Linked DNA regions of Neorhizobium galegae bv. orientalis str. HAMBI 540. The protein of the gene in region 1 interacts with the protein of each later gene in a pairwise test. Links are inferred from orthologs where the notes say so. Each region holds a gene or a part of one and is shown on either strand. Other genes may lie near its edges. The genes, in order: ccmE and RG540_RS18445.

The links.
Region 2: the proteins of ccmE (region 1) and RG540_RS18445 interact in binary tests that used the Escherichia coli proteins (3 or more experiments, as listed by UniProt). The link is inferred for Neorhizobium galegae bv. orientalis str. HAMBI 540 from one-to-one orthologs.

What each region holds. Positions count from the first base shown.
Region 1 is NZ_HG938353.1:856,092-871,549, reverse strand. Bases 9,573-12,550 are described here. They hold ccmE (cytochrome c maturation protein CcmE), read right to left. Parts: upstream 11,323-12,550; coding sequence 10,822-11,322; downstream 9,573-10,821. Other genes in these bases: ccmI (c-type cytochrome biogenesis protein CcmI), read right to left, coding at 11,319-12,455; RG540_RS04425 (heme lyase CcmF/NrfE family subunit), read right to left, coding at 9,573-10,825. Also shown: RG540_RS04455 (PAS domain-containing sensor histidine kinase), read left to right, coding at 1-1,183; RG540_RS04450 (bifunctional [glutamine synthetase] adenylyltransferase/[glutamine synthetase]-adenylyl-L-tyrosine phosphorylase), read right to left, coding at 1,234-4,185; RG540_RS04445 (sensor histidine kinase), read right to left, coding at 4,218-5,627; RG540_RS04440 (response regulator transcription factor), read right to left, coding at 5,637-6,314; RG540_RS04435 (Do family serine endopeptidase), read right to left, coding at 6,473-8,062; RG540_RS04430 (cytochrome c-type biogenesis protein), read right to left, coding at 8,208-8,642; more of RG540_RS04425, read right to left, coding at 8,837-9,572; RG540_RS04410 (membrane protein), read right to left, coding at 12,603-13,037; RG540_RS04405 (ATP-binding protein), read right to left, coding at 13,306-14,712; RG540_RS04400 (response regulator transcription factor), read right to left, coding at 14,720-15,391; RG540_RS04395 (hypothetical protein), read right to left, coding at 15,442-15,458. UniProt on the Escherichia coli protein: Heme chaperone required for the biogenesis of c-type cytochromes. Transiently binds heme delivered by CcmC and transfers the heme to apo-cytochromes in a process facilitated by CcmF and CcmH.
Region 2 is NZ_HG938353.1:3,782,809-3,798,217, forward strand. The notes cover bases 5,930-8,858. They hold RG540_RS18445 (heme ABC transporter permease), read left to right. Parts: upstream 5,930-6,979; coding sequence 6,980-7,738; downstream 7,739-8,858. Other genes in these bases: ccmA (heme ABC exporter ATP-binding protein CcmA), read left to right, coding at 5,930-6,001; ccmB (heme exporter protein CcmB), read left to right, coding at 6,231-6,890; ccmD (heme exporter protein CcmD), read left to right, coding at 7,744-7,914; RG540_RS18455 (DsbE family thiol:disulfide interchange protein), read left to right, coding at 7,911-8,513. Outside these bases: RG540_RS18410 (DUF2794 domain-containing protein), read right to left, coding at 1-199; RG540_RS18415 (DUF1223 domain-containing protein), read right to left, coding at 492-1,241; RG540_RS18420 (sulfite exporter TauE/SafE family protein), read right to left, coding at 1,437-2,174; aconitate hydratase AcnA, read right to left, coding at 2,393-5,086; more of ccmA, read left to right, coding at 5,357-5,929; RG540_RS18460 (DUF2585 domain-containing protein), read right to left, coding at 8,915-9,439; RG540_RS18465 (septation protein A), read right to left, coding at 9,499-10,149; signal recognition particle-docking protein FtsY, read right to left, coding at 10,203-11,783; tRNA (N(6)-L-threonylcarbamoyladenosine(37)-C(2))-methylthiotransferase MtaB, read right to left, coding at 11,799-13,085; dapF (diaminopimelate epimerase), read right to left, coding at 13,082-14,014; RG540_RS18485 (biliverdin-producing heme oxygenase), read right to left, coding at 14,206-14,796; RG540_RS18490 (TonB-dependent receptor), read right to left, coding at 14,825-15,409. UniProt on the Escherichia coli protein: Required for the export of heme to the periplasm for the biogenesis of c-type cytochromes.

The DNA.
Region 1 (15,458 bases):
GGATGCGATCGAATGCACGTCCGAAGCCTTCGTGCTGTGGGACAAGAACGACCGGCTGGTGATGTGCAACACCCATTTCCAGCAGGCTTACGGTCTGCCCGACAGCGTGCTTGTGCCCGGCACCGAACGGCATGCGGTCAACGCCGCAGCAGCGCGACCGGTGATCGAACGCCGAGTTGCAGACCCGGACGGTAGCGGCCTTTCGCGCACCACCGAAGTGCAGCTCGCCGACGAGCGCTGGCTGCAGATCAACGAGCGCCGCACCCGCGACGGTGGCCTGGTCTCGGTCGGCACCGACATCACGCTGCTGAAACGCCACCAGGAGCGGCTGCGCGACAGCGAGCGCCGGCTGATGGCGACGATCGGCGACCTTTCTTCCTCTCAGAAGAAGCTGGAGCGCCAGAAATCCGAGCTTTCGATCGCCAACGCCAACTACCAGGCGGAGAAGGAACGCGCCGAGGCTGCCAACAAGGCCAAGTCGGAATTTCTCGCCAACATGTCGCACGAGCTCAGAACGCCGCTCAATGCGATCCTCGGCTTCTCGGAAATCCTCGCCAACGGCATGTTCGGGCCGCTCGGTTCGCCGAAATATTCGGAATATTCCAAGGACATCCACGACAGCGGCAAACATCTGCTCAACGTCATCAACGACATCCTCGACATGTCGAAGATCGAGGCCGGCCATATGCGCATTCAGTGCGAGGCGGTCGACCTGAAGCCGCTGATCGAGGAAAGCCTGCGACTGACCACGATTTCCGCCCAGGACAAGGAGATCGCCATCCATCAGCGCCTGTGCGACAGCCTCCACATGGTGGCCGACCGCCGCGCGCTGAAACAGGTGCTGCTCAACATTCTCTCCAACGCAGTGAAATTCACCAACTACGGCGGCAGGATCGAGCTGCGTGCCCGCAAACTGGAAAAAGGGGTGCTGCTGACGATCGCCGACACCGGCATCGGCATTCCGATGGAGGCGCTCAACAAGATCGGCCAGCCGTTCGAGCAGGTGCAGAGCCAATATGCCAAGAGCAAGGGCGGTTCGGGATTGGGGCTTGCCATTTCCCGCTCGCTGATCGGCCTGCACGGCGGCAAGATGCGGATCCGTTCACGGGTCGGCGAAGGCACTGTCGTCTCGCTGCTTATTCCTGACCAGCCTCTGCTGGTTAGTCGCAAGCGGGTGGCCTGAGGATCGCCGCAATACCGAACCAAGCGCTAGATGAGGGGCAACGCCACCTCTCATTTCCGGACGACCGTCTGGAATATTCCCCGCACCGCCTTCGACAGCCGCTTCACCTCACCCTCCAGCGTCCTGATATCCGGGCAATCCCCAGCCCGGCAGACGCGCTCGACAAGCCCGGCGGGTGCATCACCTGGATCAAAAGGTCCATCGACGCAGAGCCGGACGATCTGCGACAGTTCGGTGAACAGCCGTAACGCCTCGATGCAGGTATCGAGATCGCCGGGCTTCATCAGTTTTTCGCCAAGCGCCTTCAGGGCTTCCTCGGTGCTGAACCCGTAGGTATCGGGCGCTACGCCTTTGGCTGGCGCAATCAGGCGCAGATACTGGGCGATGAACTCAATATCGATCAGGCCGCCCGGAATGAGCTTGAAATCCCAGATGTCACGCGGCGGCTTTTCCTTGTCGATCAGCGCGCGCATCTCGGCCACGTCCTTGGCGATCTTGGCGATATCGGGCTTGGTCGATAGCACTTCGCCGATCATGCCCTTCGCTTCGTCGGCGAGGCTTTCTTCGCCGCAGATCAACCGGGCGCGGGTGAGCGCCATGTGTTCCCAGGTCCAGGCCTCTTCGCGCTGGTATTTGCCGAAGGCATTGATGCGGGTGGCGACCGGCCCCTTGTTGCCCGACGGCCTGAGCCTCAGGTCGACCTCGAAGATCACCCCTTCCGCCATCGGCGCGGAAAGGGCTGCGATCAGCCGCTGCGTCAGGCGGGTGAAATAGCGGGTGGAATCGAGCGGCTTGTCGCCCTCGCTTTCCGTGGCTTCATTGTCATAGTCGTAGAGCAGAATGAGATCGACGTCGGAACCGGCCGTCAGCTCGAAACTGCCGAGTTTACCCATGCCCATGACCGCGACACGGCCGCCCGGATAGGTGCCGTGGGCACTGCGGATTTCTGCGGTCACCGCCTTCAGGGCGGCGTCGATCAGGAGGTCGGCGAGATGGGTGAACGCGCGGCCTGCCTGGGCACCGGAGATCGCCCCCGTCAGCAGCCGGATGCCGATCAGGAACCGCTGCTCGGCCGCAAAGATGCGCAGCCGGTCGAGCTTTTCCTCGTAGTGCCGGCCGGCGGTGAGAAATGCCGTCAGGCGATAGGAAAGATAGTCGCGGGTCGGCAGTTCGGACATCAGGCCGGGATCCAGCATGCCGTCGAAGACATGCGGCTTGGAGGCGATGATATCGGCAAGCCGCGGCGCCGAGGACATGATCGTGACGATCAGCGCGAGCAGCGGCGGATTGTTGCCGATCAGCGAAAAGAGCTGGATGCCGGCCGGCAGGCCTTTCAGGAAGCTGTCGAACCGCAGCAGCGCCTCGTCGGCGCGCTTGCTCTCGCCGAAAGCCTGCAGCAGCGCGGGCATCAGTTCGGTCAGCCGCTCGCGCGCCTCGGCAGACTGGGTGGCGCGATAGCGGCCGTAATGCCAGGTGCGGATAACGCGGGAAATGTCGACCGGCCGTTCGAAGCCGAGCGAGGCAAGCGTCTTCAGCGTGCCCGGATCGTCCTGCTGGCCGGTGAAGACGAGATTGCCGTCGCCACCGGACAGCTTTGCCTCCTGCTCGAAGAGCCGTGCGTAACGTTTCTCGACGGTTCGCAGCACCTCTTCCAGCCGGGCGGAAAAACCGGCAGTGTCGGCAAAACCGCGCATGAAGGCGATGCGCTTCAGCTCGGCATCGGTTTCCGGCAGGTTATGAGTCTGCTCGTCGCGCACCATCTGGATGCGGTGTTCGACATCGCGCAGGAACCAGTAGGCCTCGGTCAGCTCGGCGGCGATCTCGGGCGTGATCCATCTGGCCTCGGCGAGTGCGGCAAGCGCCACTTCCGTATCTCGGGCGCGCAGCGGCGGCATGCGGCCGCCGGCGATCAATTGCTGGGTCTGGGCAAAAAACTCGATCTCGCGGATGCCGCCACGGCCGAGCTTGACGTCATGGCCCTTCACGGCGATCGCGCCGTGACCCTTGTGGACATGGATCTGCCGCTTGATCGAATGAATGTCGGCGATCGCCGCATAGTCGAGATATTTGCGGAACACGAAGGGCGTCAGCAGCCGCATAAAATTTTCGCCCGCTGCAATGTCGCCGGCAATCGGCCGCGCCTTGATGAAGGCTGCCCGCTCCCAGTTCTGCCCCCTGCCCTCGTAATAGATCAGCGCCGCGTCGAGCGAGACGGCGAGCGGCGTGGAGCCGGGATCCGGCCGCAGGCGCAGGTCGGTGCGGAACACGTAACCGTCGGCGGTACGTTCCTGCAGGATGCGGATCAGGCGGCGCATCATCCGGCCATAGACTTCCGACCCGTCGAGCGGATCGGTGAGGATGCCCGTTTCGGGATCGAAGAACACGACGATATCGATGTCGGAAGAATAGTTGAGCTCCCGGCCGCCGAGCTTGCCCATGCCAAGCACGATCAGGCCCGAACCCTTGCTCGGCTCATCCAGGTCGGCGAGCTTCAGCTTGCCGCTTTCATGGCCGGCAACCAGAAGGTAGTCGATTGCCGCGGCGACGGAGGCTTCGGCAAACAGGCTCAACCAGCGTGTCGTGTCCTTCGCGGAAAAGATGCGGGCGAGATCGGCGAGCGCGACGAGGAAGCTCAAAGCCCGCTTGGCAGTCCGCAGTGCCGTCATCACCTCGTTTTCAGACGGTGCCTTGCCGTCTCTCGGCAGCCAGGCCCGCCGCGCCGTCTCGACCAGCCGGTCGAGCGCCGGCTCCAACGGCTCAGTGATCGCTGTCACCAGAAGCTTTGGCGAGATGACCGCCATGTCGCGCAGATAAGGCGAAAGGGTGAAAGCCGCGACGATGAAGTCCTTGAGCGCGCCGTCCTTGCCAAGCAGTGCCGCGACCGAGGGTTCGGACTTGCCGATATCCTTCAGGGCAGCCATCGCTGCCTTGGCTTCCGTCTGGTTCAGCGGACGGATCACCTCCGCCTTCACCGTATCGAGCCGGTTTCCGGTCTCCGACACTGGCACCTCCCGTGATTCTTCCCTGGCCAAACTTAAGGCTTCGGCGCAGGAAAGACCATGGTGACCGTCAGGCCGGGCGCCGAGGTGTTCGCCTCATCGGTGGCGGAGAGTTCCAGCGAGCCGCCATGCAGTTCCATCACCGCCTCGACCAGCGAGAGGCCAAGGCCGGTGCCGGGCTTGGAGCGGCTTTCGTCCAGGCGGAAGAACCGCTTGGTCACCTCGCCGCGCTTGTTGGCCGGGATGCCGGGGCCGTTGTCGCAGACGGAGAGCCTGAGCGTGCCGTCGCTCCTGGCGAGGCGAACGCGGATATGCGCCGCGTCCTTTGCCTCGGAGGCGTATTTGATGGCGTTGTCGAGGAGGTTGAAGATCGCCTGCCCGATGAGCTCGCGGTTGCCGTGGACCACGAGCCCCGGTTCGAGCTCGGTCGTCAGCGACAGGCCCGCTTCCTCCGCCGCGGGCTCATAGAGCTCGGCGCTGTCGGCGGAGATCGCCGACAGATCGACATCGGACATTTCCGCGGCGATCGATCCCGCCTCTACACGGGAGATCATCAGCAGTGCGTTGAAGGTGCGGATGAGCTGGTCGGATTCGGCGATGATGCCTTCGAGGGCTGTCCGGCGCACGTCCGCACGATCCTCGCCCAGCGCATCGGCCGCCTTGTTGCGCAGCCTCGTCAGCGGCGTCTTCAGGTCATGGGCAATGTTGTCGGAAACCTGACGCAGACCTTCGTTGAGCTTCTCGATGCGTCCAAGCATGGCGTTCAGCGAATCTGACAGCCGGTCGAATTCGTCGCCGGACTTGCCGACCGGCAGGCGCTGCGAAAGGTCGCCGGCCATGATCTTCTGGCTCGCCGCCGACATCCGGTCGATGCGTTTCAACGCATTGCGACCAATGCCGAACCAGATCACCAGCGCCCCGACGCCCATGATGGCCAGCGCCACCATCAGCGCCCGGCGTACGATGCCGCGGAAGCGGCTCGGGTCGCCGAGATCGCGACCGACCAGCATCCGCAGGCCATTGTCGAGGCGGATCACGTTGGCCGTGGCGAGATGCCGGCCAGGGCGATCCGATTCGGTATAGGGTTCGTAGGTGAAGGGAATTTCCGTCCAGCCCTGCTCGTCGAGCACGCCGGGCTGCACCGCGGCGACGTTGCCGGCGAGCATCTCGCCGTTGGGACCCGCGATCACATAGAGGTTCGCGCCCGGCTGGCGGGCCCGCCGCTCCATCATCCGCAGGAGAAGGCTGACGCCGCCCCGTTCATAGGCGCGCTGTATCTCCTGCACTTCCTCCTGCAGCGACTGGCGCGTCTGCTGCGCCAGCAGCCGTTCGGACATCGCCGTCACGTAAATGACCAGGAATGCCGCACACAAGGCGAAGAGCAGGATATAGAGCGCCGACAGCCGCACGGCCGTCGAGCGGAACATCAGGCGGGCACGTGCCAGCAAGTCGGCTTACCCCTCGTCCTTGATCATGTAGCCGGCACCGCGAATGGTCTTCAGAAGCGGCTTTTCGAAATCCTTCTCGATCTTCGATCTCAGCCGCGAGACATGCACGTCGATGACATTGGTCTGGGGATCGAAGTGATAGTCCCAGACGTTTTCGAGCAGCATGGTGCGGGTGACCACCTGGCCGGCATTCTTCATCAGATATTCGAGCAGGCGGAATTCGCGCGGCTGCAGAAGCACTTCCTTGCCGGCTCGCTTCACTTCGTGCGACAGCCGGTCGAGTTCCAGATCGCCGACCCGGTAGACCATGTCCTGTTCGGGCGTGCCCTTGCGGCGGCCGAGCACTTCGACGCGGGCGAGCAGCTCGGAAAAGGCATAGGGTTTCGGCAGGTAGTCGTCGCCACCGGCGCGCAGGCCGGTTACCCGGTCGTCCACCTGGCCGAGTGCCGAGAGGATCAGCACCGGCGCATTGATGCCGCGCTTGCGCAGCTCGCTGATGACGGAAAGCCCGTCGCGACGCGGCAGCATGCGGTCGATGACCATCACGTCGTAGGAATTTTCGGTCCCCATGAACAGGCCGCTCTCGCCGTCGCTTGCGTGGTCGACCACGATCCCGGCCTCGCGAAAGGCCTTGGTCATATAGGCCGCGGCCTCCAGGTCGTCTTCGATCACCAGAATCTTCATGTGCGGAACAATAGCGTCCGCGCCCGCCTTTGCACTACGGGAATCTGCGGCACTGGCAGAATATCGGGTATCCGTTTCCATCACGCGCTCCATGGAAGGAAAAAGGGCGCCGACCGTTGCCGGCGGCGCCCTCGATCTTGCGACCTGTTTTTTAGAAATCAGCCTTCATTGATCGGCAGGGCAACGAAACGGCTGCTATTGCCTTCGCCGGCCACCTGGAACAGCGCGCGGGTGCGCCCGTCCTTGCGGGCCTGGTCGAGAACCTTGCCGACTTCGGCGGCGCTGGTGACCTTGCGGTTGTTGACCGAGACGATCTTTTCCCCGGTCTTCAGGCCGCGGGCGGCGGCTTCACTGTCCGGGTCGACATCGGTGACCGAGAGACCGGAACCGTCCTCGGCCGGAGCGACGGTGATGCCGAGGCTGGCAAGCGCCTTGTCGCTGGAGGGCGCCGGAGCGTCGGGCTGCTTCGGCTCGGCCTTGGCGGCTTCGTCACTCTGGAGGTTGCCGAGCGTGACCGGGATCTTCTGCGCCTTGCCGTCGCGCCACAGGTCGACATCGACCTTGGTGTTGGGGCCGAAGGCGGCGACGCGCTTGGCGAGGTCACGGGCATCCTTGATCGGCTGGCCGTTGACGGCGGTGATCACGTCGCCTTCCTTGATGCCGGCCTTCTGGCCCGGAGAGCCTTCCTGCGGAGCGACGACGAGGGCGCCGGTCGCTTCCTTGAGACCAAGCGAGTCGGCGATATCCTGGGTCACCGGCTGGATCTGCACACCGAGCCAGCCGCGATCGACCTTGCCGTCCTTCATCAGGTCGGCGACGACGTCCTTGGCGGTGGACGACGGGATCGCAAAGGCGATGCCGACATTGCCGCCCGACGGCGAGAAGATCGCGGTGTTGATGCCGACCACTTCGCCCGAGAGGTTGAAGGTGGGGCCGCCGGAATTGCCGCGGTTCACCGCCGCATCCACCTGGATATAATCGTCATAGGGACCGGAGCCTATGTCGCGGCCGCGGGCAGAAACGATGCCTGCGGTAACCGTACCGCCAAGGCCGAACGGATTGCCGACGGCAACCACCCAGTCGCCGACGCGGACCTTCGAATCGTCCGCGAAATTGACATAGGTGAACTTGCGGCTGGTGGCGTCGACCTTGAGCACGGCGAGGTCAGTGCGGCTGTCCTTGCCGACCAGCTTGGCTTCGAGTTCCGTGCCGTCATTCAAAACGACCGTGTAGGCGGAACCATCCGAAACGACGTGGTTGTTGGTGACGACATAGCCGTCTTCGGAGATGAAGAACCCGGAGCCCTGTGCCGCCGGGCGCAGGCGGTGAGGACGATTGCCGTCCTGGCCCCGCGGGCCGTTGCGGTCGGCGCGATCCTGGTTGCGGTTGTTGCGGTCGCCGGGAGCACCCGGAGCGCCCGGCATCTGGCCGCCGAATTCACGGAAGAACCGCTTCAGCGGATGGTCATCGGGAAGCTGGTCGAAGCCACGGCCGCCGAAACTGAACGAACTGGTGTCATCGGAAACGGGTTGGGCGTCGGACTGGACGCGCACGGAAACGACGGCGGGAGAAACAGCCGAAACGACATCGGCAAAGCTCGGGGTCTGCGGTGCGGTGACGCTGACCGGAGCAGCAAAGGACTGCGTGATCTGAGCCGGGATGCCGCTCGAGAGCATGACCGCGGCAAGACCAGCAACCGTGGTGGTCTTCAAGACGGTCTTCAGAGAGGGACGTCCGATATTGCGCATGTTTTAAGCTACCTTCTTCTCTTCAGTCATTTTGGCCGGAGGTCAGCCAAGCGGTGGATGAGAGAGATATAGGCGCTCGCAGGTTAACTGCAGGTGGCGGACGAATGAAATATTGGTAATGTTCGAGCGTGCCTCTTTCAGGCAGCTATTTTTTCAGAAGCTCTTCGATGCGCGCCTGTTCCTCGGCACTCAGCGCCGCAACTGCGCGTTGGCTTGGACGGGTGCGGACGAAGATCAGAATGGCGATTGCACCGACCAGCAATAGTAGCACTGGCATTGCCCAGAGAATGATCGTCTTGGCGCTGAGGCGCGGCTTCAGGAGCACGAATTCGCCGTAGCGAGACACGACATAATCGATCACCTGACCGTCCGTATCACCGTTCGTCAACCGCTCCCGCACCAGTACGCGCAGGTCGCGGGCAAGCTCCGCATTGGAGTCGTCGATCGACTGGTTCTGGCACACCATACAGCGCAATTGGGCCGAAAGATTTCGGGCCCGCTGTTCGAGCACGGGGTTGGTAAGCACTTCGTCGGGGTTGACGGCGAAGGCCGGCAGGGGGGCGAGGAGAGCCAGGATCATTGCAAGAGCGACCCAGAACACCCCCCTCTGCCCTGCCGGGCATCTCCCCCTCAAGGGGGGAGATTGGCAAGACGCACCGACATTGCTCCAATCGCGGCGTTTGCTTGGGGCGGGACATGGCAACGGGTCGATCTCTCCCCTTGAGGGGGAGATGCCCGGCAGGGCACAGGGGGGTGATGTGCGTGAGTTCGCCATCACTCCGCAGCCTCCAGCGTCGCCTTGACCGGTTTCACCTTGCGGCTCGGCGCGCCCACACGCAACCGTCGATCCGACAGCGAAACGAACCCGCCGAACATCATCACAAGGGCGCCGCCCCAGATGCAGAGGATGAACGGCTTCCACCAGATGCGCACCACCATGCCGCCGCTGTCCATTGCGTCGCCGAGCGAGACATAGAGCTGGCTGAGCCCGAAGGTGAGGATGCCGGCCTCCGTCGTCGGCATGCGCCGCGCCGTATAGAGCCGCTTCGACGACCAGACATCGGCCACCTGGACGCCGCCGCGGCTGACGGCGAAATGTCCGCGCTGCTCGGTATAGTTAGGCCCGACCGCATCGCGCAGCCCGTCATAGGTCAGCGAATAACCGCCGATATCGACGGAAGCACCCTGCTTCATCTCGACCACCGTCTCGGTGCCGAAAGTCGTCGCAGCAAAGATACCGAGCACCGTGACGCCGAGCCCGAAATGGGCAATCGCCGTGCCGAAGACCGAACGCGGCAGGCCGGCCAGGCGCTTCAGCCCAACAGACAGCCCGACCTTCGAAAAATTGGCGCGATACCAGAGATCGGCGAACGCACCGATCATGCCCCAGAAGCCGAGCACCAGGCCGAAGATCGCCAGAACCGGCCCACCGTTCTGGATGTAGAAGAAGGCAAGGCCTGCAGCCAGCGCCAGGCCGGCGAAGGCATAGAGCCGCTGCAGGGCGCCCAGGAGATCGCCGCGCTTCCAGGCAAGCACCGGCCCGAACGGCACGGCGACCAGCAGCGGCAACATCAGCAGGCCGAAGGTCATGTTGAAAAACGGTGCGCCGACCGAGATCTTTTCGCCGGTCAGCGTTTCGAGGATCAGCGGATAGAGCGTGCCGGTCAGCACCGTCGCGGTGGCCACCGTCAGGATCAGGTTGTTGAGCACCAGCGCGCCCTCGCGCGAGATCGGCGCAAAAATGCCGCCCGCCTTCAGCATCGGCGCCCGCCAGGCAAACAGAGCGAAGGCGCCGCCGATGAAGATGCCGAGAATGCAGAGGATGAAGATGCCGCGGGTCGGATCGGTCGCAAACGAATGCACCGAGGTCAGCACGCCCGAGCGCACTAGGAAGGTTCCGAGCAGCGACAGCGAAAAGGTCATGATCGCCAGCAGCACGGTCCAGATCTTCAGGGCCTCACGCTTTTCCATGACCAGCGCCGAATGGAGGAGCGCCGTGCCGGCGAGCCAGGGCATGAAGGAGGCGTTTTCGACCGGATCCCAGAACCACCAGCCGCCCCAGCCGAGCTCGTAATAGGCCCAGTAGGAACCCATGGCGATGCCGGCGGTCAGGAAGGTCCAGGCGGCGAGCGTCCACGGCCGCACCCAGCGGGCCCAGGCGGCATCGATGCGGCCTTCCATGAGCGCCGCGACGGCGAACGAGAAGCAGACCGAAAAGCCGACATAACCGAGGTAGAGAAGCGGCGGATGAACCGCCAGGCCGAGATCCTGCAGCACCGGATTGAGGTCCTGCCCCTCGGCCGGCGCCGGGTTGAGGCGAAGGAACGGATTGGAAGTCAAAAGGATGAAGAACAGGAAGGCGGTCGAGATCCAGGCCTGAACGGCAAGAACATTGGCCCGCAGCGTATCGGGCAGATTCCGCCCGAACACCGCCACCAGCGCGCTGAAGAAAACGAGGATCAGCAGCCAGAGCAGCATCGAACCTTCGTGATTGCCCCAGACGCCGGAGAATTTATAGATCAGCGGCATCAGCGAATGGGAATTCTCCCAGACGTTCATCACCGAGAAGTCCGAGACCACATAAGCCCAGGTCAGAACGCCGAAGGAAAAGGCGACAAGCGCGAACAGCACCAGCGCGCCGGTCGGCGCCAGCGCCATCATCGCCACGTCGCCGCGCCTTGCGCCGATCACCGGCAGGACGGAGACGATGAGGGAGGTCGCAAGTGCCAGCACAAGCGCGTAATGGCCGATCTCGATGATCATTGCGTGACCGCTCCCTTGGCACTGCCGGGTTTTCCCTGATTGGCTTGGCCCTGTTTCCCCTGGCCTTCGTTCCAGACGCCCTGCGCCTTCAGCCGGTCGGCGACTTCCTTTGGCATGTAGTTTTCGTCATGCTTGGCAAGCACGCTGTCGGCCACAAAACCATGCGATGCCGCATCGAACGCGCCTTCGGTCACCACGCCCTGGCCCTCGCGAAACAGGTCCGGCAGGATGCCCGTATAGGTGACCGGCACATTGCCGGTGCCGTCCGTCACGGTAAAGCTCACGGTCGAGCCCTGGCCGCGCTTCACCGAGCCTTCGGCCACCAGCCCGCCAAGCCTGATGCGCGTACCGGGCTTGACGTCCGCCTTGGCAAGGTCGGCCGGCATGAAGAAATAAGCGACCGACTGGCTGAAGGCGAACATGACGAGCAGCACCGCGACGAGGATGAAGCTCATGCCGCCTGCGATCACCGCCAGCCGCTTCTGTTTGCGGGTCATTGGGCCACTCCTTCGACGGCAAGCCCCATCTCGTTGGCCAGCGCCACCAATTCTCCTGATGACGGGAACTGCTTGAGGCCGCTCTTCAACGCCGCTTCTGCCTTGGGTTTATCTCCGAGCACGGAATAGGAGCGCACCAGCCTCACCCAGCCCTCGAGATTATTGGGATCCTGCTTCAGCCGTTCCGCAAGGCTGTCGACCATGCCGCGGATCATCGCCTGCCGATCGCCCTGCGACATGGTTTCGGCTGCCGCCACATCCGCCTGGCTCGGATTTCCCGGAACCTGCGCCGTGTCCCGTCCCGGCACGATGGTGCCGCCGTTCTTGGCGATATGCTGGTTGACGAGCTGCATCCACGGCGCGTCGGCGGGCGAGGCTTTTGCAATCGTCTCGAACTGCGCCCTTGCTTCTGCCGCCCTGCCCGCCTGCTCTAAGCCGAGGCCGACATAGAAGCGGGAACGCGGATTGTCCGGATCGAGCTTCACCGCCTGCTCGAAGACGGAACGCGCGTCCTCGGTGACGATCCCGTCATTCGATGCGACCAGCGTTTCGCCAAGCCCCGCGAGCCTGACCGGACTGGCCCCAAGGATGCGGATCGCGTTGCGATAGGCCATTTCAGCATCACCGAGCCGCATGGAGCGCAAATAGATCGGCGCGAGCAGGTCCCAGCCGGAACCGTCATCGGGGTTTTCGGCGAGATGCCGCTCGGCCTTGGCGACCAGCAGCGCGACATTGTTGCCGGGATTGGCAAGCCGCGCTTCGAGCGGCTGATCCGGCAGCCCGGGATTACCGAGCGCCAGGTAAAGACAGAGCCCGACGACGGGCGGAACCAGCGTTACGATGGCAGTGGCGAGCCCATGTTTGCGTGTCTTCGGAGCGGCAATCCCGTCGGCTTCCCCGGCACCGGCCGCAGCCAGCAGCCGGCGGCCGATCTCCGCGCGGGCGTATTCGGCCTCTTGCGGCTCGATCAGGCCCTGGGCTCGGTCCCGGTCCAGTTCGGCCAGCTGGTCACGATAGACGGCGACCTCTCCGGCACGGTCAGCGGATGCTGTTTTGGTGGCTCGGGCGAAGGGCAGGATGAGGATTGCCGCAACGGCCGCCGTCAGAGCTGCGAGGATGATCCATAAAACCATAGTGGCCCATTACTGCAACGGCCCGTGCTTTCCAACAGCGCAGCCGGCGTTGACGCGAATTTGAGGCGTTTGGCCGCAAGTTCAAGCCTCATATGGACCTAATCCGATCCAGCGGCCATGACCCATGTCAAACAGCGGCAGAGGAAATCAGGTGAGCGGCGTCCACGTGCCGTTCGAATTGCGGCAGGCAGCGCCCCGCGCCGTCATGTCGCGGCCATTCATGGTCACCGTATGGCGATACTGGCGGCAGTTCTGGGTGCCGACCTGATAGGGAGCATTGGCGACCACCTGGCCGCTCGCGTCGTCACCCTTCCAGGTGATGGCCTCGCCGCCGGCCGCCCCTTCCAGGGCGCGATATTCCGCCTCCAGGGCGCGGGAACGGTCGCTTGCGGAAAGCGTCGCGCCGCTCCGTCCGACGATGCCCCCCTGAAGAGCGGAAATATAGGAAGTCGAAGGCGAAGGCCGCGGCGAAAGCAGGCCACGCGCACCTCCGGGTCCGGTTCCCGAAGTCGTGCCGCAGCCGGCCAGCAGGCCGGCAACCACAAGCGATGAAACGGCATTTCGGAGGCTCAATAATCGCATCGTGTCGGAAACCGGTCGCGGGTCGTTTTCTTCGGAAATCTTGCCGAGACTGGTCCCGTCCCGGCATGGCATCATTATGGCGTCACTGGGAAAACACACAAATCCGGCGATCTTTCAGTCTCCCGCACACTAGCAGACAATCATAGGAAAGTCTGTTCCGGCAAAGATATAGCAGGCGATCCATCCGTCCATAACCAAAGGCAGGGAATAGCCCGATGTTGCCGATATGTCACAGACCCAAAGGACTGAAGTGCGAGACCTGCGACAATCAGGAGGCTTCCTTGGCGATACCCGGAAGCAGAAGTTGCGCCCTGAGGCCACCACGCGTCCCGCGCGTCAGCTCGACCGAGCCCTGATACTCGCCGGTGATCTCGCGCACGATCGAAAGTCCGAGCCCGGCGCCCGGCTTGCTCTCGTCGAGCCGCCGGCCGCGTTTCATCGCCTCGCGGATCTGATCCGGCTCCAGCCCCGGGCCGTCGTCCTCGACAGAGACCTCGACCCAGGAGCGCCGCGCAGTTTCGCCTTCGCCGGACTGAGGGCCGGATGTCGGCGTCGCGGTGATCCAGACGCCGGTCTCGCAGAAGCGAGCGGCATTTTCGAGCAGGTTGCCGATGGTCTCCTCGACGTCCTGCTGTTCCATGGCAAGCGCCACGCCCGGCGGAAAAACCGAGAGATGGAATTCCTTTTCCGGATTGAGTCGGCGCATCACCCTGACCAGGCGTTCCAGCACAGGCTCGAGCTCGGTCCGGGCAAGCAGGGACTCGCGCTGGGCGGCGATGCGCGCCCGGTTCAGATAGGATTGCACCTGCGCCTGCATCCCCTCCGCCTGCGACCGCACCATGTCCGACTGCACCTTTTCGACGGCGCGCGATTCGTTGAGCAGAACCGCGATCGGCGTCTTCAGCGAATGGGCGAGGTTGCCGACCTGCATGCGCGCACGCTCGACGATGCGGCGGTTGCTTTCGATCAGCGCGTTGATGTCGCTGGCAAGCGGCATGATCTCGCGCGGAAACTCGCCTTCCAGCCGCTCCGCTTCGCCGCGCCGGACCCTTTCGAGGGAGCGCCGCGCGCCGTCGAGTGGCTGCAGCCCGTAAAGGATCGCCAGGCCGTTGACGACCAGGCTGCCGAAACCGAAAACGGCAAGCGCGATATAGAGACTGCGGGTAAAGGCCTGGATATCCTCCTCGACGACCGCAAGATTGCCCGAGACGCGGAAGCGCGCGGCGCGGCCATCGCCGTCGAGCACCACCTCCGTCTCGGCGACCAGAACATGGTTCTTGTAGGCGTCGATGGCCGGGTAGAAGCGCTCGTAGCGATTGTTGAAGGGCACCGCCAGAATCGACGGCACGCTGATGTTCGAAGTGCCGAGCGAGGAGGAGGAAAGCGGCGTCGCTGCAAAGGTGCCGAGCGGCTCGATGATCCAGTACCAGCCGGTCTCGGGCTGCGAAAAGCGCAGGTCGCCGAGCTGCGGACTGCCGGCGAGCTTGTTGTCGTCGCCGATCGTGATCGAGTTGATGACGTTATAGAGCTGGGCGCGCAGGAGGTCGGTGAAGGCGCGTTCGGCCGATTGTCGGTAGAGCTGCGAGATGACGATCGAAATGACCACCAGGGCCAGCGCCGACCACAGCGTGGCCAGAAGCAGCACGCGGGCAGTCAGCGATCTTGGTCCGATCATTCGGAATTTAACGCGCATCGTTTGGCGCTTGCATCCTGTAGCCGAGTCCGCGGACCGTTTCGATGAGGTCGACTCCGAGCTTCTTGCGAAGCCGGCCCACGAAAACTTCGATCGTATTGGAATCGCGGTCGAAATCCTGGTCATACATATGCTCCACAAGCTCGGTGCGGGAAACGACCTGCCCCATGTGATGCATCAGGTAGGACAGCAGCCTGAATTCGTGCGAGGTGAGCTTCAGGGCGACGCCTTCGACGCTCGCCTTGGAAGCCTTGGTGTCGAGCCGCACGGGCCCGCAGACGATTTCGGAGGATGAATGCCCCGCCGCCCGGCGGATCAGCGCCCGAACACGGGCCAGCACTTCCTCCACATGAAAGGGCTTTGCGACATAGTCGTCGGCACCGGCATCGATGCCTGCCACCTTGTCGCTCCAGCGGTCGCGGGCGGTCAGCATCAGAACCGGCATGCCCTTGCCTCCGGAACGCCATTTCTCGACGACGGTGATGCCGTCCATGACCGGCAGGCCGATATCGAGGATCACCGCGTCATAAGGCTCGGTTTCGCCCAGATAATGGCCTTCCTCGCCATCGAAGGCCTGATCGACCACATAACCCGACTCCTTCAGGGCGTCGGAGAGCTGCCGATTGAGATTGACGTCGTCTTCGACCACCAGAATGCGCATGCACCGCCCCTCGAATGATATGCCGGCGACTGATGCCGCCGACCCCCGCTTTACATCGGAACCCTGA
Region 2 (15,409 bases), 2.9 Mb from region 1 along the record:
CCTTGAGGTGATCGATAGCGTAGTCCTTCCATTCTCCCTCGCCGACCATGCGGCCGTAAATCCTCAAGATTGCGTCGAGTTCGCGCCGGTGGAAGGTGACCGGCGCAGGATCGAGATTCTGCCGATATTCACTGAGATCGACGACGACGGCTGTGTCCCGGGATCTCTGGCCCCCCGGCAAATCCGGCTGATCTGTCATCAAGACTCCCAAATCGTCAAATGTCAGAGACATGACAGTTTGCCCGAGAGGCTGCAAAAATCAACCCCGGCAATTTCGCCAGGGACGAACCGCACGATTTTATTGTTGCCCCATTTCGAACAAAAGAGTGCCCGATTTCGAAGCGAAATTGACGATGTTGGTTGGCGCCGTTTTCAGCGCCATATGGCCCGGTCTGGTGCATTGACCCTTACCCCCAGCCCCCCAATGTTATTGGATCGGGCCGCCAACAAGAATTCACATACAGTCAGCCAGTCCTGAACCGCGCCTGCGGTCAGTAGTTTTTGCGACCCACCATCAATACCGTCGCGCCGAGAATGGCTGCCGGTTCGCCGCCCGGACCGGAGGTCTGCAGCAGGATCGCGCAACCGTCCTTCTTGGACTTGCCCATCAGCTTGCCCGGCAAGGTCAGCTTCATGCTCTGGCCGTTCCAGGTGCCGACCGACTGCACGTCATAGACGGCGTGCCAATATTCCATGTTCTTGCCGCTGTTTTCACCCTTGGTGACATCCACCTGCTGGCGCTTGGTGAAGTAGGCAACGACGACATCCGCCTGTCCCTTGCCGTTGCCGATCTCGATCTCGATCTCGTCGCCGCGCATCGCAGCGGTGACCGGAACGTCGAGCCCCTTGCCGTTCTGGCCGAGCATCTTCACCTTGTCATTGATGACCGTGAGGTCCGTGCCCTTGACATGATCGCGGCCGTTGATGACCGCCTGCGGAGTATAGACGCCGCTGCGTCCGAGCGACTTGGCATAACCATATTGCCGCTCGGTATTTTCCTTGGAGCTCAGCGTATCGGTCCAGCCGAGATAGTTCCAGTAGTCGACGTGGTAGGAGAGCACGACCATGTCGCCCTGCGCCACCAGCTCGCCCAGCGCTGCGTCGGCCGGCGGGCAGGAAGAACACCCCTGAGAGGTGAAAAGCTCGATCACGCCCTTCGGCGCTCTCACCTCTCCCGCAAATGCAGCGCCCGCATAAAACAGGCCCGCAACAAGGAGTACGGAGCGAAAACGAAAGGGCATGGGTGGTGGACCTCTTTATCAGGGCAACTGTTATCCACGATTGCTCGCGGCGATCAAGGGCCTAACGCACTGGATGGCGGAAAGTAACCACCGGGCACCTTCAAGAGAAAGTCACGAAGGGGTGAAGACCGGATAATTGATCGGTTCCCGAATGCGTTTCGTTGGGCGCCAAACTTGGCGAAAAATGCGGCGAGGTCAAATCAGTTTGAGCAGGCCCTGAGTAAAATAAACGGCACCTACGCCGGTGACGACCCAGCGCGTCCAGGCGCGGAAATTCTGGTCGGTCATCTTCTGCAGGATGCCGTTGCCGACATGCGCGCCGAGGATGGCGATCGGCGCGGCGAGCAGGATCGAAATCCAGTCGGAGGTTGGCAGGCCGGAAGCCGCGCTCCAGTAGAAGGCAACCTTCGTGAGATGCGAAAGCGTCTGGATCGACGCCTTGGTGGCGATGATCTTGCGGCGGTCCATCTGGGTGCGGATGAAGAAGATATCGACCGTCGGCCCCGCGACGCCGACGCTGATCGTCAGCGCCCCGGAAAACAGCCCGCAGATGAAGGCATGCAGCGGCTTCGACGCATCGAGCTGCAGCCGCTTGACGGGCAGCCAGACCAGGATCGGCATCAGCCCCACCCCGATCAACACGATGACCAGGTCCGGCACATAATTGACCGAGAACAGCACCGCTGCCGAAACGGCGACGCCGAGGCAGAGGATGCCGAGGATACGGTAGTCGATATAGGCGCGGGAAAACCAGGCGCGCGATCCGTTTGAGACCATCTGGATGATGCCGTGGAAGGCGATCGCGGTACCGACGGGATAAAGGAAAAGTAGCACCCAGAGCAGGATCAACCCGCCCGCCATGCCGAAAATTCCCGAAAGCAGCGATGTCAGGAAAACGGTGACGGCCATTCCGATGAGGATGACGACGGTCAAGGGCGCGGGACCTTGGGACAGCTGGGATCGAGGGCCTCCACCTCCCTCATTTCTGTGCTTGTCACAGGAATCCAGTGACCCGATGTCTATCGGGTCGGGAGACTCTTTCAGCCCAAGGACTTGGGCTGGCTGGATTCCTGTGACAAGCACAGGAATGAGGACCGATGGGGTTGTGCAGAAGACCACCCGCAGGCCCAGCCTGCGGGTGGCTTTGTCGCTTAGGCGGCGAGGTCGCGCAGAACGGTCTGCAGGATGCCGCCGTTGTTCATGTAGATGACCTCGTCAAGCGTATCGATGCGGCAGAGGATGTTGACTTCCTTCACCGTGCCGTCGCCGTAGGTGATCTTGGCGATCTTCCATTCGCGCGGCTTGATGTCGCCTTCGAGACCGTCGATCTCGACGACTTCATCACCCTTGAGGTCGAGGCTGGCCCAGGTCGTGCCCTCTTCGAAGACGAAAGGAACGATGCCCATGCCGACCAGGTTCGAGCGGTGGATACGCTCGAAGGACTGGGCGATGACCGCCTTGACGCCGAGCAGGTTGGTGCCCTTTGCGGCCCAGTCGCGCGACGAACCGTTGCCGTATTCGACGCCGGCGAAGATGACGAGCGGGACGCCCTCGGCCTTGTACTGCATGGCCGCGTCGTAGATCGACATCTCTTCCTTGGACGGATAGTGGAAGGTGTAGCCACCTTCCTTGCCGTTCGGGCCGAGCATGTAGTTGCGGATACGGATGTTGGCGAACGTGCCGCGCATCATCACTTCATGGTTGCCGCGGCGCGTGCCGTACTGGTTGAAGTCGGCAACGCCGACGCCATGACCCGTCAGGTAGGCACCGGCCGGCGAAGCAGCCTTGATCGAACCGGCCGGCGAGATGTGGTCGGTGGTGATCTTGTCGCCGAACAGACCGAGGACGCGAGCGCCCTTGATGTTCTTGAGGCCCGAACCGGTCTTGCCCATGCCGACGAAGTAAGGCGGGTTCTGCACATAGGTCGAATCGTCGTCCCAGGCATAGGTCTGGCCCGGAGGAACCTTGACGGCCTGCCAGTTCGCATCGCCCTTGAACACGTCCGCATACTTGCTCTCGTAGAGTTCGCGGGTGACGTATTTCAGGATGAATTCCTGGACTTCCTTCGAAGTCGGCCAGATGTCCTTGAGGAAGACCGGGTTGCCGTTCTGGTCTTCGCCGAGCGGTTCCGTGGTCAGGTCCTTCTGGACCGAACCGGCCAGCGCATAGGCGACGACGAGCGGCGGCGAAGCGAGGTAGTTCGCCTGGACGTCCGGCGAGATACGGCCTTCGAAGTTACGGTTGCCGGAGAGCACGCCGGCGGCGATGAGGCCCTTGTCGTTGATTGTCTTCGAGATCGGCGCCGGCAGCGGACCGGAATTGCCGATGCAGGTGGTGCAGCCGAAGCCGACCAGGTTGAAGCCGAGCTTGTCGAGATCGGCCTGCAGGCCAGATTTGGCAAGGTATTCGCCGACGACCTGGGATCCCGGCGCAAGCGAGGTCTTGACCCACGGCTTGGACTTCAGGCCCTTGGCAACTGCGTTGCGGGCAAGAAGGCCGGCGGCGATCAGCACAGACGGGTTGGACGTGTTGGTGCAGGACGTGATCGCGGCAATCGCCACGTCGCCATGGCCGAGGTCGAAATCCGTGCCTTCGACAGGGTAACGATTGTCGAGCTGGCCGGGCTTCTTGTACTCGGTATCGAGCGAACCGGCGAAACCGGATGCGATCTTGTCGAGCGAGATGCGGCCTTCCGGACGCTTCGGGCCGGCCATGGAAGGCACGACGTCGTTGAGGTCGAGTTCCAGCGTGTCGGTGAAGACGAGGTCTGAACCGTCGCCTTCGCGCCACATGCCCTGGACCTTGGAATAGGCCTCGACCAGCGCGATACGCTCAAGCGTGCGGCCGGACATGGTCAGGTAGTTGATGGTTTCGCCATCGACCGGGAAGAAGCCGCAGGTCGCGCCGTATTCCGGGCCCATGTTGCCGATCGTCGCGCGGTCTGCGAGCGGCATGTTGTCCATGCCCGGACCGAAGAATTCGACGAACTTGGAAACGACGCCCTTCTTGCGCAGCATCTGCACGACGGTCAGCACCAGGTCGGTCGCGGTGACGCCTTCCTTGAGCTTGCCGGTGAGCTTGAAGCCAATGACTTCAGGCAAAAGCATCGAGACCGGCTGGCCGAGCATCGAGGCTTCCGCTTCGATACCGCCCACGCCCCAGCCGAGAACGCCGAGACCGTTGATCATCGTGGTGTGCGAATCGGTGCCGACGCAGGTGTCCGGATAGGCGATCGTTTCGCCGTCCTCTTCCTTGGTCCAGACCGTCTGGCCGAGATATTCCAGGTTCACCTGGTGACAGATGCCGGTGCCAGGAGGAACGACGCGGAAATTCTTGAACGCCTGCTGGCCCCACTTCAGGAAGCGGTAGCGCTCGCCGTTGCGTTCGTATTCGAGCTCGACGTTCTTGGCAAAGGCGGTCGGCGTGCCGAACTCGTCGACGATGACCGAGTGGTCGATGACGAGGTCGACGGGAACCAGCGGATTGATCTTTTCCGGATCGCCGCCGAGCGCCACCATGGCATCGCGCATCGCAGCAAGATCGACAACGGCGGGAACGCCGGTGAAGTCCTGCATCAGTACGCGGGCCGGACGGTAGGCGATTTCCGCTTCCGTAAGACCCTTGTTGTTCAGCCATTCGGCAACGGTGAGGATCTGTTCCTTGGTGACGGACTGGCCGTCTTCAAAGCGGAGCAGGTTTTCGAGCAGCACCTTCATGGAGAAGGGCAGCTTCGAAACGCCGGCCAGGCCGTTCTGTTCGGCCTTCGGAAGGCTGTAGTAAACGTAATCCTTACCGCCTACGGTAAGGATGGAGCGACAATTGAAACTGTCGAGAGACTTAGCCACGGAAAATAACCCCGCTGATTAAAGAGCCAACACGCGCGTGCGGACGCCTATGCACTTCATGCACATCAGGATGCGGGTGCGACCATTTCCGCTGTCCGCACGAGAAGACTTTTGGGATCTTCAGGTTCGGCGGAAGATTGAAATCACGCCGGCCGCTGGCGTGGTTGCAGTGCTTATAGATAATTTCTAAGAAGGGTTCCAGACGCTTGGCGCCCATTCCGAATAAATTTTCGGAATGCGATGATTAAAATCTTAATGAAGGTCTCCAGCATGCGGCTTTTGGCCGAAAACCTGAGCGCAAGACGCGGCGAAGACCTGATTTTCACGGATATCTCCTTTGACCTCGGAGCCGGTGAAAGCCTCGTCCTGACTGGCCGCAACGGATCGGGGAAATCGACGCTGCTGCGCGTCGTGGCCGGATTGCTGCACGCTGAAACCGGCCGCGTGAGCTGGATCTCCGAGAGTTCCGAATCAGGCATGCGCGCCGCCGAGGCCTGCCACTATCTCGGCCACCGCAATGCGATGAAGGCGGAGTTGACGGTCTTTGAAAATCTGGGCTTCTGGAAGGATTTCCTCGGCGATGCGGAGGACGGCAAGGGTATCTCCCCGGGCGAGGCCGCAGAGTCCGTGGGTCTCGGGGGGATCATCCATCTGCCCTTCGGATATCTCTCCGCCGGCCAGCAGCGCCGCATGGCGTTTGCCAAGCTGCTGGTCGCTTACCGCCCGGTCTGGATATTGGACGAACCCACCGCCGCCCTCGATGTGAGCGCGGAGGCCGTGTTTACCGAGTTGATCAAGGCGCATCTTGCGGCCGGCGGTATTTTATTGGCCGCGACTCACCAGCCGCTGGGGTTGGAGAATGCAAGGGAATTGCGGATGGCGGGGTTCGCGGGCGTGACGGAGGAGAGATGGTGATCGTCCTGCCCCGCATTACCCCCCTCTGCCCTGCCGGGCATCTCCCCCTCAAGGAGGGAGATCGGCAAGACGTCGGACCTTCGCCAAATGTTGGACGTTTTGGAATTGGCGCCCGTAGACTGAAACTCGACTTTGGGGCAAAGCGGCAGCTCCATCCGATCTCCCCCCTTGAGGGGGAGATGCCCGGCAGGGCAGAGGGGGGTAAGCCCCAAACGCAAGGCCTCCCACTATGACCGCCCTCCTCCTCCGCGACCTGAAACTTTCGGTCCGCGCCGGCGGAGGCGCGCTGATCGGGGTCCTCTTCTTCATGACGGTCGTCGCCGTCATCCCTTTCGGCGTCGGCCCGGACCTCAATCTGTTGTCCCGCATCGGCCCGGCGATCGTCTGGATCGGCGCGCTGCTGTCGGCCCTGCTCGGCCTCGACCGCCTGTTCCAGACCGAGCGCGAAGACGGATCGCTGGACCTTCTGCTGATGCAGGAACATCCGCTGGTGCTGACCGTGCTGGTCAAATGCCTGGCCCATTGGCTCGGCAACGGCCTGCCACTGGTGATCGCATCGCCACTGCTCGGCCTGTTCATGAACATGGACGAGGTGGCGATCGGCGCCACCATGCTGACGCTGCTGGTCGGCACGCCGGCGCTGACCTTCATCGGTGCGGTGGGCGCGGCCGTCGCGGTCGCCCTGCCGCGTGGGGGGCTGCTCGTCTCGATCCTTGTCCTGCCGCTCGCGATCCCCGTGCTGATCTTCGGGGTCAGCGCCTCCTATGCGGCTGTCGAGGACCCTGCCCCGTTTATGCCGCCTTTCTTGATATTGGTGGCGATCACGATGTTTTTTGCCGTGCTCGGTCCGCTCGGCGCGGCACTGGCGTTGCGCAATGCCGGCGATTGACTAGAATCGGATTAAACGGGGTCGGATCGACGACCAGCGAATTGACCAGGATCAAGCTGATTTTTCCGCGCGCATATTAGAAAGTGCCCATGACCGAAAGCCTCGCCATCAGCAAGTTCAGCGACCTGGCCAACCCGACGCGATTTCTGGCGCTGGCGGCCCGTATTCTGCCGTGGATGGCGGCGGCGACCGTGATCGTCTTCGCGATCGGGCTCTATCTGAGCTTCACGACGGAAGGCGATTACCAGCAGGGCGCGACGGTGCGTATCATGTACGTGCATGTGCCCTCCGCCTGGCTATCAATGATGTGCTACACGGTCATGGCCGTTTCGGCGATCGGCACGCTGGTCTGGCGCCATCCTCTCGCCGACGTGTCGCACAAGGCGGCAGCTCCGCTAGGCGCCGCCTTCACGCTAATCGCGCTCGCCACCGGCTCGCTTTGGGGCAAGCCGATGTGGGGCACGTGGTGGGTCTGGGATGCCCGGCTGACCTCGGTCTTCGTGCTATTCCTGATGTATCTCGGCCTGATTGCGCTCAACCGCGCCATGGACGATCCGTCGCGGGCGGCCCGCGTCTCCGCCGTGCTGATCCTCGTCGGTTTCGTCAACATCCCGATCATAAAATTCTCGGTCGACTGGTGGAATACGCTGCACCAGCCGGCCAGCGTCATCCGCATGGGCGGCCCGACCATCGACCAGGAATTCCTCTGGCCGCTGCTGATCATGGCGATCGCCTTCACCCTGCTGTTCTTCACCCTGCATGTGATGGCGATGCGCAACGAGATTTGGCGCCGCCGCGTCGCAGCCCAGCGCCGCATGGCCGCACGTTTGGCTGGCCGGGAAGCTTAGAGATCATGACCCACACGTTCTACATCGCCATGTCCTATGCCGTAGCGGCCGTCGTCATCCTCTGTCTGATCGCCTGGACCTGGCTGGACGGGCGCGCGCGTCAAAAAGAGCTGGCCGAACTCGAGGCTTCCGGCATCCGCCGCCGCTCCGCCCAGCCGACAGGTGACGCGGCATGAGCGTCGAGACCGGAAACCAGCCAGCCCCGCGCAAAAGCCTGGCGCGTTATGCGCTGCCGCTGATCCCGCTGGTGATTTTCCTCGGTTTTGCCGGCGTCGCCGGCAAGATGCTCTACGATCAGGACGTCAACGGCCGCGACGTCTCAGCCATCCCCTCGGCCCTGATCGGCAAAAAGGCGCCGTCGCTGGCGCTGCCGCCGCTTGAAGGCTCGAACACCGCAGCGCTGACGACCGCAGCGATCGTCGGCAAGCTGACCCTGGTCAATGTCTTCGCCTCCTGGTGCGTCCCCTGCCGCCAGGAACACCCGATCCTGAAGGAACTGGCGAACGACGGCCGGCTCACCATCGTCGGGATCAACTACAAGGACCGCAACGACAACGCGCTGCGTTTCCTTGGCGAACTCGGCAACCCCTACAAGGCGATCGGCGTCGATCCGAACGGCAAGGCGGCGATCGACTGGGGTGTCTACGGCATTCCGGAAAGTTATCTTGTCGCGCCTGATGGCACCATTCTCTACAAGCGGGTCGGCCCGTTCGACGCGCGCAGCTTGACGCAGGATCTCATGCCGGCGATCGAAAAGGCGTCTGCGAAAGGCTGATCAGTCGCCGGGAACTTATTGGCCGCCACTTGAATGCAAGCACCTTTGGCCGCGCGGGACATCTTGTCCAGCGCGGTTTTGGTTTGGGAATGGGGCAGGCGGTATCGAGTATGTGGGAGGTAGGTGTTTGTGCCTGCCCCGACTGTTTCGATGATCTTTCGAGAATTGCCAGGCCCTCGTCACCCATCTCTGCAGCCATCACCGGAAACCGGGGTCCGAAAACCCTTGGACGAGGAGGCCGGTTCGCGAACCCGGTTTCCCATCCGATGACGGGGGTGATTATGAGATGAGTTCGAGAGGCGGGGATGAAAGGGGAAGTGAATATGGCTAAAGCGTTGATGAGGTTGGGCGGATTTTTCTTGGGGTGAGGAAAATCGCCCCCAGTCAAAACCCGTCCGGCACTACAGCCCGCCCTGCCACACACGCACCGCATCCACCGGCCAGATCAGCATCAGCACGTTGAGCGTCAGGTTATCACGGATGATGTAGCCGGTCGCCAGTTCGAAGAAGATGGCGATCGCAATCGTCAGCCAGACCGGCAGGCGCGAGGCGACAAAAAAACCGACCGCCATGAATACGGTGTCCATCGCCGAATTGAGGATGCTGTCGCCGGTATAACCGAGCGCCATCGTCGCCGTGCGGTAGCGGTCGATGATGAGAGGAGAGTTTTCGAGGAGTTCCCAGGCGGCCTCGATCAAGACTGCCAGCGACAGTCGGGCTGCGATCGGGGCGCGGCGCAGGATCAGCCAGCCGAGACCGTAGAACAGGAAACCGTGGATGATGTGCGACGGCGTATACCAGTCCGAGAGATGCTGCGAATTGCCGCTGGTATTCACCCCGCCTTCCCAGAGCTTCACATAACCGCATTCGCAGATCGGAATGCGGCCCATCGCGTAGAGGATGGCGATCTGGAGCAGGAAAAGGATGAGCGCGGCAAGAAACCAGCGTTTCGGCGACGAACTCGAGGGGGAAAATTCCGCTGCCGTCACTTTTCGACCTCGGGTGCCGGTTCCTGGATCGTGTGGCGCATGATCAGCGGCATCTGGGCGATCGTGAAGATGATGGTGATCGGCATCGTGCCCCAGACCTTGAAATTGACCCACACCACATCGGAGAAATTCCGCCAGACGACCTCGTTGATGACGGCCAGGAACAGGAAGAAGATCCCCCAGCGCAGGGTGAGCTTCTTCCAGCCGGCCTCGTCGAGCTGGAAGGCAGCGTTGAAGACGTAGCCGAGCAGCGACTTGCCAAACAGCAGCCCGCCGAGCAGCGCGACGCCGAAGAGCGAGTTGACGATGGTCGGCTTCATCTTGATGAAGGTTTCGTCCTGCAGCCAGATCGACAGCGAACCGAAGATCAGCACCACGACTCCGGACACCATCGGCATGACAGGCAGATGGTGGAAGACGATCTTCGAAGCGATCAGCGAGGCGACGGTCGCCACCATGAACAACGCGGTCGCCACCAGAAGCGGGCCGCCGACCGCCGAAAGCGCCGGGAATTGCGCAACCAGCCATTCGCCGCGCAGGTTGCCGAAGAAGAACACCAGAAGCGGCCCGATTTCCAGCGCGAGCTTCAGCATCGGATGCTGCTTTTCTTCCTTGGTCGGCGTGATGTCGCTTTCGATCGTCTGCATGGGTTCCAACTTTGAGGCCGTTATCGGCGAAGCCAAATCGTCATTCTGTGTCATCAATGCGTCAAACCCGCAATGGCGCGCGCAAAATCCTGCGCCTCGAAGGGTTCGAGATCGTCGACACCCTCGCCGACGCCGATGAAATAGATCGGCAGCTTGTGCTTGGCGGCGATCGCCACCAGAATGCCGCCGCGCGCCGTGCCGTCGAGCTTCGTCATGATAAGCCCGCTGACGCCCGCAACGTTCCGGAAAATCTCGACCTGGTTCATGGCGTTCTGGCCGGTAGTGGCATCCAGCGTCTGCAGCACGGTGTGCGGAGCGTCGGGATCGAGCTTGCCGAGCACCCTGACGATCTTTTCGAGCTCGGCCATCAGTTCGGTGCGGTTCTGCAGCCGGCCGGCGGTATCGATGATCAAGACGTCTGATTTGTTGGCGCGCGCCTGCTCGTAGGCGTCATAGGCAAGACCCGCGGCATCGGCGCCGAGCTTGGTGCCGATGAAGGTCGAACCGGTGCGGTCCGCCCAGATCTTCAGCTGCTCGATCGCGGCCGCGCGAAACGTGTCGCCGGCGGCGAGCATGACCTTGAGGCCTGAACCGGAGAGCTTTGCGGCGAGCTTGCCGATCGTCGTGGTCTTGCCGGTGCCGTTGACGCCGACGACGAGAATGACATGCGGCTTGTGATTGAGATCGAGCGCCAGCGGTTTGGCGACCGGCGCCAGAACCCTTGTGATTTCAGCCGCCATGATTCTCGACACGTCCTCGCCGGTCACGTCCTTGCCGTAACGCTCGGAAGAAAGCGCACCGGTGACCCGCATGGCTGTCTCGACCCCGAGATCGGCCTGGATCAGCAGGTCTTCGAGCTGCTCCAGCGTTTCCTCGTCCAGCTTGCGCTTGGTAAAAAGCGCGCCGATCTGACCAGTGAGCTGCGACGACGTGCGCGCAAGACCGGCACGCAGGCGCTGGAACCAGGTGAGTTTCGGTTGGATGGCGACGGGTTCGGGCGTGGGTTCCGGGCGGGCGGTGGAGAAGCCCTTGGGGAGGGTGGGTTCTAGGCGAGGCGTTTTACCCAGAGCAGGAACCTCTTCGTCTGAAGAAACACCCCCCTCTGTCCTGCCGGACATCTCCCCCTCAAGGGGGGAGATCGAATCGTGGTCCGCACCTTCCCCTAAAACTGCAGCCGAGCCTGTTGTACTGTCGTCCGATGCCGGAGCCGGCGGCGCATCCGTAATCTCCCCCCTTGAGGGGGAGATGTCCGGCAGGACAGAGGGGGGTGCTTCCGCGGCTGCGACGGCCTCTTCTTCGGCCTCGGCCTCCGCCTGCAATAGCGCCAACGGCACCATTCCGATCTCGGATGCGGCTTCGACACCCAAAAGCAGCGCCGGTTCATCCTCTTCGGAAGTCTCCGGCTCGGCCGGCTCGACATTTTCCGCCGCCACATCCGCGACAGGCCCGCCGGCGGTCTCGATCTCGGCCGGTGCGACCGGGTCGACGGGCGAGACCGGCAGGTCTTCGTCGCGCGACTTCGGCTCCAGTTCCGCCTGGATGGCGGCGACGTCCTCCGGCTTTACCGCATCGGGTGCCGGTTCCTCGGAGGGTTTGCCGAAGGTGAAGACGCGCTTGATGAAGCTCAATGCCATGAGAACCTGTTCCGGTTACGCCGCCCGAGACGGGACAAGGGCAGACGCGACCTGCATTTCCAGATGTTTGCCGTTATGGCCGGTAATCATAACGCGCTTGAACTCGCGGGGAATAAGGCGAGGCACTGCCACCAGCGAAAAGTTTTCCGTGTGCGCCATGCCGTTGTTCTCGACGATGATGGCCTGCTCGCTGCCGACCATCCGGTCGAGGTGGGCACGATACAGCAGGTCGCCCCGCGCCCGCAGCCGTGCCGCCCGGTCCTTGACGACAGCCCGGTCCACCTGCGGCATGCGCGCCGCCGGCGTGCCCGGACGCGGGCTGTAGGGAAAGACGTGCAGGAACGAGGTGCCGGCCTCTTCCGCCAGCGTCGCGGCGTTCTCAAACATTTCTTCCGTCTCGGTCGGGAAACCGGCGATCATATCCGCCCCGAAGGCGATCTCCGGGCGCAGGCGCCGCGCCTGTTGCACGAAGGCAAGCGCCTCGGCGCGCGAGTGACGGCGCTTCATCCGCTTCAGGATCATGTCGTCGCCATGCTGCAGCGACAGGTGCAGATGCGGCATGAAGCGCGGCTCGTCGGCGATCAGGTCCCAGAGATGCTTGTCCGCCTCAATGCTGTCGATCGAGGACAGGCGCAGGCGCAGGATCTCCGGCACCTGTTTGAGCAGCGTCTTGGCGAGAAGCCCGAGCGACGGCTGGCCGGGGAGATCGGCGCCATAGCTGGTGGCGTCGACGCCGGTCAGCACGATCTCGCGATAACCGCTTTCCGTCAGCCGCCTTGCCTGATCGACCACCGCGCCCATCGGCACCGAGCGGGAATTGCCGCGGCCATAGGGGATGATGCAGAAGGTGCAGCGATGATCGCAGCCGTTCTGCACCTGGATGAAGGCGCGTACGTGCCCATCGATATGCTTGACCATCTGCGGCGCGGTGGCGCGCACGCTCATGATGTCGTTGACGCGCAGCTTCTCTTCCGCCGAGACGCCAAAATCCGGCAGCGCCCGATAGGAGGCGCTGGTCAGCTTCTCCTCGTTGCCGAGCACGGCATCGACTTCCACCATGCCCGCAAAAGTCTCTTTTTCGGTCTGGGCGGCGCAGCCGGTGACGATGATGCGCGCATGCGGATTTTCCCGCCTGGCGCGGCGGATCGCCTGGCGGGCCTGACGCACGGCCTCGCCGGTGACTGCGCAGGTATTGACGAGGATCGCATTGTTGAGCCCGGCCTTTTCGGCCTCCGCCCGCATCACTTCCGATTCATAGGTATTGAGCCGACAGCCGAAGGTGATGACCTCGACGCCGCTCAATTGACCCGAGCCTCCGGCTCGCCCCTTTGAATTGCATTGGCCTCTGGCTCGTCGTCGCGGATGAAGGTTCCGATGGTCGGATCCACCTTGCCGGACCATTCCCATTCGGCGGGACCGGTCATCACGACGTGATCGTCGTCGCGCCATTCGATGACGAGCGGTTGGCGGATCGGGCTGGAGGCAACGTCAATCGTCACCATACGACCGGTGCGCCCGGTGCGGGCGGCGGAAACGGCGGCAGCACAGGCGGCCGAACCGCAGGCGAGCGTCAGGCCGGCGCCACGTTCCCAGGTGCGGGTGCGCAGCGACGACTTCGACGTGACCTGCGCCAGCGTGATATTGGCCTTTTCCGGAAACATCGGATGGTTTTCGAGCAGCGGTCCGAACAGTTCGAGGTCGAAGCTCATCGGATCGCGGTCGACCCAGAAAATCGCATGCGGATTGCCCATCGACATGGCAGACGGCGAATGCAGGATCGGGGCGTCGATCGGGCCGATCTGCAGCTCGATGCGGCTGGTATCGAAAAATTCCTCGGCAAGCGGAATGCGGTCCCACTCGAAGACCGGCTTGCCCATGTCGACCGAGATCGTGCCGTCCTCATGCTCGACGGCATTGAGGATACCGGCGACGGTCTGGAAGGTAAAGGTCTTGCGGCCGGTCTCGGAGCTAAGCGCCTGCACCACGCAACGCGTGCCGTTGCCGCAGGCCTGGGCCATCGTACCGTCGGAATTAAGGATGTCGATCCAGGCATCGGTGCCTTGAGCCTTCGGATCGTGGATGGCCATGATCTGGTCGAACTGGGTGGCCGGATCGGCATTCAGCGCGATAGCAGCCTGCGGCGTCACCTTGTCGGCGCGTCCGCGCATGTCGACGACCAGGATCTTGTTGCCAAGCCCGTTCATCCGCGCGAATTCCACCAGTTCCGTCATGACGCCAATCCATTCCGGGCCAGATGCCCGCATATCGGGCTGTATATGGCGGAAAAGGCGAGGAATTACCAGTGGGGGCTTGCCTCTGCGCGGCAGCGGTCGACAGGCAGGGAGAGGGAACCGGCCATATACGCTGGAACACGCTGCCCAAGGATCCGCGGGGTCAAGCCCGAAGGCCTCACGCCACGCCCTCAGACGAAAATCTCGTCCACCAGCGCATGCACCCGCCGAAACGCCGACTTAGCGCCTTCGGCCATTTCCGTTTCCTCCACTTCTGACATCTCGAACCCGTTGAAAGCAGCAACGAAAGTGCGCCAGTGCAGGCCGCGGCCGGCGGGGTGGCCGGCGAGGTGGCGGGCGCCGAATTCTTCCGACAGGCCGAGCCTTGCCGCCTGCTTCAGGAGGAAAGCGGCGCCGAGGTTCGAGCCTTCGGCAACGTACAGCCATCCGAGTGCGGCCGGGATACGGAGCCCATCCGTGCCAGCCGTGAGGACGGCCGGCGGGCTTCCGGTCACGTCGGCGATATCCTGGCGCAGCGCTTCAAGCCGGACCCGGCTCGGAAGATCGGGGACGATGCGGTTGAGCCGCGGATCGAGATAGAGCGGATCGACATCCGCATGGAAATGATGCTGCACGGCGAGGAACAGCGCATACCGCTCGCGGCTGGCGAAGGGATCGGCCGCCATAATGCGCGTGTCGAGGCGCTCATGAGTGGCGTCGGTGAGAGCCTTCAGACGCTGGATCCGGGTCGGTGCGGCGGTTGTTTCAAGTTCGATCTGCATAGGTGCTATGTCCAGATGCTTAAATGTTTTAGAATTTGGCCGTCAGGAATGCCCGGATTGTTCGGCCGGGAGCGGGAGTGAACCCGTCGAGCGCATCCACGTAAAATCGGTCCGTCAAGTTCTCCGCCTGGAGGTCGAACGTCAAGTGGTCGGTGATCTTGTAGGTGGCGAACGCATCGACGGTCGTATAGGGAATCCACATGCCCGTATACATCCGGGCTTCCTGCGTGACCGGCGACAGGCGCGCGCCGCCATGCGTGAAGCGGGTGCCAAAACTCAGCCTGTCGTCGAAGAGGCGCATGCCGAGCGTCAGGCTCGCCATGATCTCGGGCGGCATGTGGTTGGCGGCATAATCCATCGACACGGTCGAGTCCGAGCAGGTGGAAAGAGTGCGGCAGAACTCGTAGCTCAGGTACTTGGTCAGCGATCCTTCGCTGAAGAACGGGCCGGCCTCGTAAGAGCCGGAGATTTCGATACCGGAGAACCGGGTGCTCCTGAGATTGTCGAAGGTGAAGACCGGCTGGCCCGGCCCCGCATTGGACGGTACGCGAGAAATATAGTCGGTGTAGTTGTTGTTGAAATAGGACAGCTTGAAGCGCAACGCGTCGTCGGC